DNA from 4 places in the Paenibacillus sp. ALJ109b genome. Region 3 is predicted to be linked to each of the others. Evidence: riboswitches for the same ligand, from Rfam matches in the RefSeq annotation. Region 3 holds a riboswitch; each other region holds the start of a gene.
What was found. A riboswitch is a leader RNA that binds a small molecule or an ion and turns the genes downstream of it on or off. The one in region 3 is predicted to bind cyclic di-AMP.

Region 1 (3,113 bases), on a different contig from region 3:
GGCCGCTATGGGAAATAAGCGTGAAATACTCGACCACTCCGTTAAGCCCTTACTGCTATCGTAGGCTTCAACATCCCAGTCGATCCTCCAGCCGTTTGCATACTTTTTCCAGAAGTCCACGTAATTGTGATCAAGCGCCCAGGAAAGCTCAAACCAGATGTTATTCCTGTCCAGGGCTTTGGACCATGCCTCCACATCACCGCGTGCATCCCGGCTCAGGTTATTAATTCCCGATCCTGGCGTCACACTATCGAATTTGACAAAGTTGATACCCCACTCGCCAAGAAGATCCGCGATGGAGTCAATGTACTTCTGTGAGCAAGGGTTCGAAAAATCAATTTTGTACGTGTACGAATCCCAAGCATCCATAACAACGAGCGGTTTTACTGCAATATCTTGCATACGACATGCCCCGCCCGTCCCATAAACCTCAAGGTTTTTATCATAGGCTGTGATTGATAATCCAGGAATCAGATAGATTCCGATCTTCTGTCCGTTATTATGGACATAATCGATGACCTCCTGAAATCCATTTGGATAAAGAACAGTACTCGGAATAGGACGGCCGTATTCATCTTCGTCACCGTTCCAGCCAGCATCAATATTAATGTATTCATATCCATGGGCTTGCAGCTTCTCACGCATCGCATCCGATTGCTTCTTAATACTCTCAGCAGATGTCCAGTTACCCGCCCCGTCATATACCTGCATGCTGTAACTGCTCCAACCCATATACGGCTTTTGGGCCAGGCTCTTATCTGCTGCTTGTGCCACATTACCTGTCGTTCCCATAATTCCGAACTGCACTGCCGCAATCATGAACACCATGAAACACATTGCCATCCTTTTTCCGATTCGTTTCAAATTATCCCTACCCCCTCTGAATTTGGTCAATCAAATTCCTGTTGATAGCGCTTCCATACGAGAAGAGAATAGTGTATGGTGGATTTCCAGGATAGGTACAATTCGGTATTTTACGTACAATTAGCCTGAAATATAGGGGCAAACCGTCGCAGAACAAACATATTTCCATTAATGGATAAATAAACAAATAAAAACTTCATCTTTGCTCAAATTAAGGGAATGGGTTGAAGACAACCAGGATGAGCAATCACTCTAATTCGTAAACAAAGAAAAAAGGTTCCTAGAGTGGCAGTAATGCCATTCTAGGAACCTTTCTTCGTATTACATATGATGCGGTCGAGAGGACTCGAACCTCCACGGGGGTTAGCCCACACGGACCTGAACCGTGCGCGTCTGCCAATTCCGCCACGACCGCGTATATTGTATCTCCGAGAAATTATATCGCGGCGACAAGAAATAATATATCATGTGCAGGTAATTAGTGTCAACAAAAAAATAATTCCCCTTCTAATGTGTAAAGCTATATTCCTCCATCATTTCATGCAAAACCAATACTATCAACATGCACTGTAATACATACCCACCTCTTCTTTCAAGTTTTAGGAAGCTGGAATCCTGCATTTGAAACAGTAGTTACTTTTTTGTCATCTGTTAGAACCCAACATTCGAGTTATTTCTACATAAATAGCGATAATTCCGTTAACATTGAGATGATAAGAAGTGTTCAAGAACGGTTTGACATTTTCGCATTTATGCAATATAGTTTCAAAAGGTTACAAAAACTTAATTATTCATTTGCCGAGTTTCATGTTTGAAAACGGGGGAACCATTTTGGGTGAATTATTCTTATACATAGGAAATATAGGGAACCTTCTACCGAACCCTTAGCTAACTCCGTAGGCATCGAAGGGAGAACAAAAATTTTGAAAAAGCTTATCATCTCCATTTTTGGAGCAGCAGTACTATTTACATCCGGTGCAGCAAGCACAGAGGCAAGCAGTATTAACACCGTCGTTAACAACATGACTGGCATACCTTATAAATGGGGCGGCACAACAATGGCCGGATTTGATTGCTCTGGATTTATGAGATATATTTTCAACAAATATAGCATTGAATTACCACGTACTTCCCAGCAACAAGCTAAGGCCGGAACTCCTGTATCCAAAGCTAATCTGCGTACGGGTGACCTGGTATTCTTTAATACGATGGGTAATGGTATTTCACATACAGGTGTATATATCGGGGGCGGACAGTTCGCTCATGCTTCAAGCAGCAAGGGCGTTAGCATCACACAATTATCTAATCCTTACTTCAATGATCGTTACGTAACAGCACGCCGGGTAACAGGACAGTTTATGTATAACAAAATGCTGGGCAAAATATAAGTTAAACAAGAAAAGGCTTCGGTTATAACCGGAGCCTTTTCTTCGTCTATCTTTGTCTACATTGATATTGATTCTAGAGATACGCAAGGTCATAATCAGTCTTAACCAAAGCTTTTAATGTAAAGCCTTCTGTACTCTCATTGCACCCTGAGACAACGCATGGCCTCCGCCAACAGCTCCAGCCACAGCAACCGTCTCCATAATCTCCTGATCGGTCGCTCCTTTGGCACGCGCTTCTTCCACGTGGTAAAACGTACATACCTCATTGTTTGCAAACAGTCCAATGCCCAGCGCAATCAGCTGTTTGGTCTTGGCATCAATCGCCCCTGCCTGAAAGCACTCTCCAGTGAACTCATGATAAGACTTCACCACAGCTGGCAGCACGTCGCTTAATTCACCAATCTGATCTTTATAGGCATGGACCTTATCATTCATCAATGTCATGGTTACCGCACATCCTCTCGGCTGATATGTTACAAGCTCTCACTGTACCTATCTTTTCTCCCGAGAGGTGTAATTATGCCAAAACATCCATGGTAAATGAACCTAAAAACGCCTGTCCTATTCTTCGAGCGGGCTCTTACGTGGTTCGCTGAACAACTGATACTGATAATTCCGATCAAGCTTAACCACACGACGATTCTGACGGCGAATGAGCACCTGCTCCCCGTCCCAAGCCACTACAATGCCTGTCACATCATTAGACTGAATCTCGTCCCGTACTACCCTTACTTTCTCACCCGATAAACGCAGTGCATCCAATTCTGCATCACTGATCATATTCATGGCGCCTACTTTCCCAAAAAAAATTATTTACAAAAAGAGACCTAAATGAAAAGTCATTTAGGTCTCACGTGACTG
Region 2 (3,113 bases), on a different contig from region 3:
CCTTTTTGGTTCGTTTTATGTTCGTAAATCCGAATTATATGATATATATATTCACATAAATATCCGCTTTTTGTCAATAGTTTCTTGGTTTTTTAAATATTAAATCTATCTAATGTTATTTTATATAACTTTATGAGTTACGTTATACTAAGGGGATGTGAAGGATGGTAATGCAAATAAAGTAGAATGATCGGCCTAATCGGGTATACAAACGAGATCAAATTTAATCATATGCACTTCGTAGGAGAAAATGACGAGATTATACGATTTATGGAAGGGAAAGCGCAGTTAAAATGATATTTATAAAAATGCTTTACTTTTAAACATGAACCGGGTATAATCAATTCTGTTGCCGATTATTTACGACATGCGGTCGTGGTGGAATGGCAGACACGCTATCTTGAGGGGGTAGTGGGTGTATACCCGTGGAGGTTCGAGTCCTCTCGACCGCATCATAAGAACGATTAGGAAGAAGCTTCCCGTAAGGGGAGCTTCTTTTTTTATGTGTTTTTTTTACAGTAAAGATGAGTCCAGAAAAAAAGGTCACCCGTTTCCCTGAATGCATGCTCATTCTGTCTTCAGGGGTCGGATGGCCTTCAGTTGTTATTTAAGCAATTCTTTGATGTCTGCTTCAATTTTATCAGGTGTTGTTTTGGGAGCATACCGTTTCAGAACACGTCCGTTCTGATCCACAAGGAATTTGGTGAAGTTCCATTTGATGGCTTTGGAGCCGAGTACACCCGGTGCTTCTTTGGTAAGATGCTGGAATAGAGGGTGAGCGCTTGAACCATTCACATCGATTTTCTCGAACATCGGGAAGCTGACACCATAGTTCATCTGACAGAACTCGGCAATATCATCAGAAGAGCCTTTTTCCTGTGCAAACTGGTTGCTTGGAAAACCAAGAACTTCAAATGGGGAATCTTTAAACTTATCCTGAAGCTCCTGCAGACCTTTGAATTGAGGTGTGAGGCCGCATTGGCTTGCTGTATTCACGATAAGCAGTACTTTGTCACGATAGTTGGACATTTCAACTTCCTGTCCGCGAAGGGTGTTTACTTTGTAGTCGTAGACTGACATGAAAATCGCCTCCATTTCATTTTCTTCTTTCTTCTATTATATTGATTACAATTAAATATTGCAAAATTAATATTGCTTTTTTAACTCAATTTGAAGCTGTCGTGTATGATCTGTGACTGATTTAATACCTAATTTTCGCTAAAGAGAGAATTAGAGAGCTTTGATGAGATGGGTAGAGAATGGATGCGTTGTAAGCGCTATTATTGATGAGAAATGGCAAAAATCCGTCGATTCGGTGATCTGCGCAGACTTTACACCAATATGGCACGGGTGTATGATTCATATCGTAATTCCAATTTAAATTAAATTTTACATGAAAAACGAAACAAACGATAATATCGCTCTGATTAATGATTATAAAAGAACGATGTTTTAATCGCTGAGTTTCCATTCATTCATGGGTGGGAAACGGGGGAACCAACAGGATGAACTGTCCAGGACAGTAGGCATCCATGGGGTGAATTTTCCGGTGACAGCCGGAAATAGGGCGACTCTCGCGCCCGAATCCGTCAGCTAACCTCGTAAGCGTTAAAGGGAGAGGCAACAAGCCGTACGCTGGTTCATAGTGTCTTTTTGCTATGGATTATTGAAGAAGCGTCCGGGAGGCCTTGGTCCCCCACGCTTCTTTTTTGTTGTCTTTTCACGCCAAGGGAGGAACGAATGATGGATAAAGAGATGATCTTAGTGACTGCTCCAAATGAAGCAGGACGCAAATTTATCAAATTGCTGATGTACAAAAAAATGCCGTTTGCCGTTCTGACCAACAGTGCAGGGGAAGAGCGCAGGCTCCGGAGAATCGGTGTGGAGCATGTCATTCGCATGAACACGGCTGCAGCTCAGAAATGGTTTTTGCCGCAAGGCAGTGTCGGCAATGTTTTTATTTTTGAAAATAGCCTAAACCTGACCTGTCGATATTTGCAGATCTGCCGCTCCTGGACATCCAAGTCCTTGTGTGTCATTACGGAACAAAGCCACCCCAAAGGGATCTATCGGGGAATGGGAGCAGACCGTATTGTATATTCCTTGAATGGGGAAGTTGGTTTTCTGCTTAACGGCTAGTGGCTAGTACTATTCCTGTGATTGATCCAGTCTCAGCTGCCTGTTATAATTGAAATCATAAATAAACGGAATCTTGAGGAGACTCATGCATGATGGTGGGTCTTCTTTTTTATGGTTTGGGAAATAGGGATAATTTCCTGTGGCTAACGAGGAGGAATAGGCGTGCCGGATGTACGTGGAATACAATGGTTGTTCTTTGATGTGGGGGATACGCTCGTGGACGAATGGGAGCCGGTAGATGATATTATCGGTCAGTTTGTTCGTGAAGCTTGTGCGCTTGGTTATCAGGTGGAGATGCAGACGGTGCGAGATATATTTGCCACCTCCTACCGAAATTACGAGCAATGGCCGATGAAATTGGCTATTCGTACCCTTATCAGCGATGAGGGTCACCGGGAACAGATACAGGAGAAGCTAAAGTTCCGCAAAGAGCTTGAGCGCCCCTTCGCGTCAGCCGACGCTGTTCTACAGACGTTGTCGCAACACTATAAGATTGGTATCATTGCCAATCAGAGCCCGGGGACGGAAAATCGGCTTGATAGCTACGGCTTGCGCAAGTATGTGGATGTGCTGGCCTGTTCGGCTGAAGAAGGAGTGTCCAAGCCTGATCCTGAATTGTATGCTGTAGCATTGAAACAGGCGGGATGTAAACCCGAGGAAGCGGTCATGATCGGCGACAGGATTGATAATGATATTATTCCGGCTAAGAAGCTGGGCATGCATACGATCCGGATTTTGCAGGGTTATGGCAGGTTCCAGCCGGAGCTTGCGGATGCAGAGCGTCCAGACTGGACTGTTGAATCACTGGAGGAACTTCTTCCATTGTTAATGGTAACTCAAAATTCAGACAACTAAATAAGAGCAAGCAGCATTTAAGATCTAATCGGTATGGATTAGGCTGCTGCTCAAACATATAAAAGGCTGATCGTCTCAAGGTATACGTTACTTGAGTTGATCAGCCTTTTTGAGTTAGA
Region 3 (3,113 bases):
CATTCCCATTTCAAAGTAAAACGATTTTAGTTCGCTTCCGGCTTCACCGGACCAATCACATATACCGTCTTGCCTTTCTTCCGTCCGAAGTTCAGGGCATGCTTCACACTATCATAATACACATCAATTTTGTTGCCTTTAATGGCACCACCTGTGTCTTCCGCACGACGGAAGCCAAGGCCCTCGATATACACCCACCAGCCAATTGGAATGACTTTGGGATCAACTGCAATGGTACGTCCCTCGGTGACCCGAGTACCTGATGCTGTTTTTGTGCCGATACCGGGCTCTTCAGAAGAGTATGCCGTCATGGATACATTTTTTAACACTTTAGAATATTTAAAAGAACTTCCTGAGACGGTAATTACTTTGCTGCCCGAGGCAGCGGTTTTCTTCGAGTTCGTGGTTGTTGCTGTTTTTGTCGTGGAAGTCTGCGCTGATACCGTCTGAATCACTGGCTCTTTCACAACAGGTTTGGCTTTGGTACCAACGGCGATCACTTTATCAACGCGATTCGTTGCGACCGATTTACCCACCATTTTTTTGGAAACCAATTCTCCATCCTGGAACACCTTTTCAATATGCTGTACAAGCGTGCCTTCTTTACCGCTCACAATGACACGATTGTCGCCTTTGTACAAGCTAGGGTCAGCCGTTTTGATCACTTTATAAGCAATCGGCTGTTCCACTTCCACCGTACGCTTTGTTACCCGCACTACACGAATTTTCATATCCGCTTCGATAGTGGTTCCAAGCGCCGGATACACTTTGTCTTCACTTGCAATCTGAATACCTGATTTTTTAATCGCATCTTTTACCGATGAATCGGTTGTATACAGAGTCTTGGTGTCTCCGTCTGCCGTAATCTTAACTGGAACGGCCCGCTCAATAACGATGCGGTCTCCATCTGTAATCGCCCCATTCAAGGGCATGGATACCTGATCGTGAGGGCTGACTGTGATTGACTGCTCCTCCAGCATTTCCTGAAGCATTCCTGTACGAGTCTCTACCGCTTGAGCCTTGCCATCAATAACCAGTGAAATTTGTTTCCCGGCCTGACCGTAAACGACTAACAAGATCATGATTGTAAGCGCAATTGAGAAAATCGCGATCAATGCCATTTGACGCATGTTCTCATGCTTCCACCGCAACGCGAAAGACTTACTGGATGATCGTGACTCATGGGTCTCTTCTGGTTGGAATGTGCCCACTTCTCCGTCCTCCTTCATAGCCTCGCCGTCTAAAGTAATGCATGATGTCTTTGACGCGACTATACCAAATTTTCTACAGAACACAGATCGGACCAACATAATCCGGTTCTGCACCATGAATCAATCTTCGCAACATGATGTCATCCTCCTGAATACTTACCGTATGATGACAGTATTTCTTTTATTCAAAAACAAAAAAGCCAAAGAAAGAGTTTAAGAGGAACTCTTTCGTGGCTTCCGAATGATTCTGAATATCGGAAATTCATGCACGAGGTTGCCTCTCTTTTTCCGCTTGCGAGGTTAGCTGTCGGGTTCGGGCGAAAGAGAGCCGCCCTATCTCCGGTCATCCGCTCATGGCGGACGCCCTTGAATTCACCCCGAGACCCAAAGAAGAAATCAAATACGGCTTCGCAGATTCATACGCTGCTTTTGGGTCAGCGCATGTTGCGCATCGGCTGCAAACACCGATGTTTAAGCCCTATTGGTTCCCCCGCTCTCCGTTAACGGAGACTCAGCGAGACTGATTCATGAAAGTAATGTTGTTTCATCGGAAAGTGTCCCTTTGTTCATCCCCCGAACATCTGTCCAATTTTCCGCACAACAATTCACTGAAAAGATGATATCCTGTTTCTATGCATGTTGTAAAGCGTTGTTCAAGTACGTTTTTCTAAATATTTGGTTAAAATATTGTAATATTCTTGATTTATTTGGATCAAAAAGCAAATTAACTCCGCCTAACTCACTTTTTCACCTGTTTTGCTCGATATTTTAACGAATCCCAAATCGTTCCATGGCATTTTTGGTCGTTATTGCTGCAATTTCCTCTACCGAAATGCCTTTAATTTCCGCAGCTGCTTCTGCAACCAGACGTACATGCGCTGTCTCATTTCGTTTTCCACGATAAGGGTGCGGTGTCAAATAAGGGGCGTCCGTTTCGATGAAAAATCGGTCCATAGGAACCTTCTCAAGAACCTCTTTGGGCTGCTTCGCATTTTTGAACGTGATTGGCCCTCCGAAGGAAAGATGAAAGCCCAAATCCAGGCACATCTTCGCTGTTTCCCAGCTGCCAGAGAAGGAATGCATAACACCGCCTACTTCCCCGGCCTTCTCTTCACGCAGAATCTTTACAATATCCTCATGCGCATCCCGGTTGTGAATGACAATTGGCATATTTAACTCACGGGCAAGACCAATCTGTTGTCGTAATACGCGATGTTGAACCTCTTTCGGTGAAGTGTCCCAGTAATAGTCTAGACCAATTTCACCAATGGCTACCACTTTTTCATGCTTGCATAAAGATGCAATCCATTCCAGATCACCCTCCTGCATCGTGATTGCATCCACTGGGTGCCAACCTACCGCAGCATAGATAAAATCATAGGTTTCAGCCAGCTTCATCGTGGACGGAATGGTCTCCCGATTAAAGCCCACGTTAATCATGCGACCAACGCCTGCATCCACGGCACGCTGAATCATTTCCTCGCGGTCCTCGTCGAATTGTGGTGCATCCAGGTGTGTGTGTGTGTCGAACAACATCATGCTGTATTTCTCCCTTCATGTCGAATAAACGACTATCTCTTTTTAATCTATCCTGTACATCTTAACCAGAACATAAATATTACTAAATTGGATCATGTTTTTTTATATTTCATTCCATTAGTTTATTGAACACAACATGTAGAACGAACAAGTTCCTTCATATCTATATGTGTTATTTTTAGCAACTTGGGTTGTATTCTAATTGCTCAGATTACAAAATTATGTCGATCTACATGTACTCTCCATTAAAGCAGATTACTGTATCATGAAAAATAGCTCTTTTCGAAAGCTTTTTTGCATCATGATTCTTGAACAGCATTGCACATCATTTAATGTGAGAAATAGGGGCGAATATGGGACGGT
Region 4 (3,113 bases), on a different contig from region 3:
CGCTTCTTCTGCAACTTCCTCTTTCCCTGGAAGCGTAAACATTAGTACAATAGCTAAAGCGCACGCTGCAAAAAATACCCCGCTCATGATCCATTTGTGCATCCCTTATGTCCCCTCCAGAATGAAAGATCATCTAACTTGAAACTATCCATATCATTATAACGGAACCTGTAGTGACATCATAGCATTTTGTGGTAATTTTTTGAACTAATCACATAACCGGGGACTTTCTAGGGTGATTTTAAGCTCTTTTTATCCGCGTGGACCTTCATAGACCATACAGTAAAAGGGCTTCAAACCGCTTGGTGTCTGTCGTTCGTATGTATCCTGCGTAACAAATCCGGCTTTGAGATAGACACGAATGGCCCGGCCATTCCAGGTCAGAACTTCCAGATCAATTTCGTTTGCAGGGTTCCGGCGAATCGCTTCCTGCACAATGGCCGAGACAAAAGCCGTTCCTTGACCATGACCACACAGATCGGGGTGCATGCCAAGCCCAATGCGGGTGACACCTTCAAGTGGGAAGTATTGAGCGAAGCCGCAAATTTGATGATCCTCTCCCAGCACCACCGCATATTGTTCTTTTCGTAGCTGGGGATCGCCGAATTCCACTTCAAGTGCTTTCATCTGCTCCCAGGGCAGCCAGCTATAAATATTATAAGGCGGGTCATACTGCCAATTGCAGATGAGCTCCGCATGTTCTTCTTGCATGGGCACAACGTGAAACGTCACAGGGGCTTCATCCATACAACTGCACGCTCCTCTCATTGTGAACAAGCTATAATGATTCTGATTTGTCCATATACATATGTCATTCCATATCTAAGCTTGTTTCCACTCTACAAAAGAGGCGTTCATTTGGCAAGTCCTCGTTTTTGAAAAAAAAGTGAAACAAAAGTTCCGGTAATTTCGTTTATATTATAGTGGGATGGGTAAAAACATTATAAGAGCACGGACAAAGCAACGAAAAATAGCTTTTAAAAAAAGTTAAAGTTAGGTTTGATAGCTGTCCCGAATACGTTAAAGGAAACGAAGCACAAAAAAACCGCCGGATACATTCCTGCGGAGAATGTACCAGACGGTTCTATTATGCTTCGTTACAGTAGTTTTATTGTTACAGCATGACGTTGCTCAGCTTGTCCCTAGTCGATGGCCAATGTCTCATATGCGTCCGTGCTCATAATGCGTTTAGCGCCAACATAGCGGTTAGCCCAGTAGCTTTCGCTTAATGCGCTAATTGTAACTCCTTTGGAAGAAGAAGAGTGTGCAAACTTTCCATCCCCTACAAAGATCCCTACGTGTGAGACCCCTTTGCCCGTTGTATTGAAGAATACCAGATCACCTGGTCTCATTTCCATACGGGATACTGAATCACCCATGTCGAATTGCGAACTCGATTGGCGAGCCAGATCAATACCCAGCTTGTCGAATACATAGCTTGTGAACCCAGAGCAGTCAAAGCCGCTAAGCGTTGTTCCTCCGCTTTTGTATGTAGTTCCCATTGCTGAATCAATGACTTGGTCCATTTTTGAATCTGCGAATGCGCTGCCTGCTCCAAGCGATAATGCGAATGTGATGCTGAGTACAGCTGCGGTTAATTTCTTCTTAAACAAGAGATATACCCCTTCCAATGCCTGCGAGGTTAGCTTAAGGATTCGGTTGAAGGTCCCCTATGATCCCTCTGTTGCAAGATCAATTCACCCATAACTGGTTCCCCCGCTTCCCAGGTGCTAGGAATTTGGCTATGCTAGTTATGCACCTGCGAAATCAAGAAATGACGATTAAATTTTAAGTAGTTACAAATATGAAGGTAAAGATTACAAAGTTGTTACTAAAAACTCACTGCGATTATTGTAACAGAGGTGTATCACTTTGGCAACGTTTAACAGAAAAATTAGCAAAAAAAACCTCGACCTTTGACGGGGAAAGGTCGAGGTTTGCTTGTTTAAAGGTGTTTGATGAAAACAACTTTACATATAGATGGTAACCATTTTTAACTGTGCATGTTAATCCTTGACCGAGTTGGACTGCCATAACCGGAAATGGGCGCATATCTTCCATAAGCTCAGCAAGCACCGGGCAAGTGGATACGTCTGTTGTAGTATAAGACCAGTTAAGCCCGTTAGTAACCATGAAGCTGAAGTGAAGGCGCCAAAGACCAGGAGATGTAGGCCACCCAGCAGTACGGCAATGCCAATTAGAGTGATGACCTGGCGTAGTGCAATCCATAGAGCTTGAAACGTACCACGTGCTCCGCCTTCCCCATCAGGAGCCGAGATACCAAACTGCATGTACAGCAGGACATGATGGATAACCCACCCGTATACAATCCAACCAGCAACATAGGGAATACCAGGCAGGAGCAGATGGAGGGAATGAAAACCTTCCATAAGGATGGAATAAAGTTTTGGTGCGATCCAATAAGCCGGTAGCAGCAGCAATAGGGTGCGAATAGTGTGGAGCAGAAGCATTGGTTTCCACAAATTTTTGATGCCGCGAATGAATGGAATGCGCTCTTCCGAATGATTATAATGCTGGAGCGAGTAGAGCAGCCCTGCCTGAATGAGAGGGCTAATTAGCATCCGTAGCAGCAGCATAGCCCCTAAAATCCATAAATAGCGATGGACCTCTGGATTCATTGTCAGGCCGAGTTGGCTCTCCATTTTGAATAAAATTGTACTGAGTTCCCCTGCATCAGGGTCGGGATAACGCAGGAGTAGCGGAACCACAGCTGATTGAACCATTCGATAAAGAAAGTATCCCCATACTAATTGATAGAGAAATAAGAGTGCTGCAATGAACATATGCTGACGGACGAGAAACCAGCCTTCACGTATTTTCGCTTTCACTGTATCCACCTCACCATGACAGACTTCCGAATATGGCTTCTATAAGTTTGGTTGCACTCATGCTCCAGCGGGATTTGGTTGGCTCATCCAGTCCGGCTTTCAGAAAATTGTTCATATGATGGTTCTCCAGCACAATCGTGTACAGCGGATCAGTCATGGCCCAGGAAACAGGGGAAGTATAGGTCAGTTTGTAGGTAATGCGCTCCTCGCTGCCATCCCATTCTTTCGTCATGGTTTTCCCATCTTCGAACATAATTCGAACAG

Region 1: another riboswitch for cyclic di-AMP. It lies ahead of G3352_RS22955 (C40 family peptidase); the one in region 3 lies ahead of G3352_RS28875 (3D domain-containing protein).
Region 2: another riboswitch for cyclic di-AMP. It lies ahead of G3352_RS11310 (HAD family hydrolase); the one in region 3 lies ahead of G3352_RS28875 (3D domain-containing protein).
Region 4: another riboswitch for cyclic di-AMP. It lies ahead of G3352_RS18900 (C40 family peptidase); the one in region 3 lies ahead of G3352_RS28875 (3D domain-containing protein).

The regions. Positions count from the first base shown of each region.
Region 1 is NZ_JAAIFP010000025.1:181,181-184,293, forward strand. It holds gene G3352_RS22945 (X2-like carbohydrate binding domain-containing protein) at 1-864, opposite strand, end outside; tRNA gene G3352_RS22950 (tRNA-Leu) at 1,196-1,279, opposite strand; cyclic di-AMP (ydaO/yuaA leader) riboswitch at 1,651-1,782, shown strand; gene G3352_RS22955 (C40 family peptidase) at 1,788-2,252, shown strand; gene G3352_RS22960 (carboxymuconolactone decarboxylase family protein) at 2,367-2,696, opposite strand; gene G3352_RS22965 (hypothetical protein) at 2,814-3,032, opposite strand.
Region 2 is NZ_JAAIFP010000008.1:357,345-360,457, forward strand. It holds tRNA gene G3352_RS11300 (tRNA-Leu) at 370-452, shown strand; partial or broken gene G3352_RS31695 (hypothetical protein) at 560-628, shown strand; gene G3352_RS11305 (glutathione peroxidase) at 604-1,080, opposite strand; cyclic di-AMP (ydaO/yuaA leader) riboswitch at 1,448-1,623, shown strand; gene G3352_RS11310 (HAD family hydrolase) at 1,741-2,139, shown strand; gene G3352_RS11315 (HAD-IA family hydrolase) at 2,302-2,994, shown strand.
Region 3 is NZ_JAAIFP010000037.1:14,418-17,530, reverse strand. It holds gene G3352_RS28875 (3D domain-containing protein) at 27-1,211, opposite strand; cyclic di-AMP (ydaO/yuaA leader) riboswitch at 1,485-1,738, opposite strand; gene G3352_RS28870 (TatD family hydrolase) at 1,980-2,750, opposite strand; gene G3352_RS28865 (HD domain-containing protein) at 3,080-3,113, opposite strand, start outside.
Region 4 is NZ_JAAIFP010000018.1:28,647-31,759, reverse strand. It holds gene G3352_RS18910 (c-type cytochrome) at 1-102, opposite strand, end outside; gene G3352_RS18905 (GNAT family N-acetyltransferase) at 253-747, opposite strand; gene G3352_RS18900 (C40 family peptidase) at 1,143-1,613, opposite strand; cyclic di-AMP (ydaO/yuaA leader) riboswitch at 1,617-1,754, opposite strand; gene G3352_RS18895 (hypothetical protein) at 2,007-2,849, opposite strand; gene G3352_RS18890 (M1 family metallopeptidase) at 2,860-3,113, opposite strand, start outside.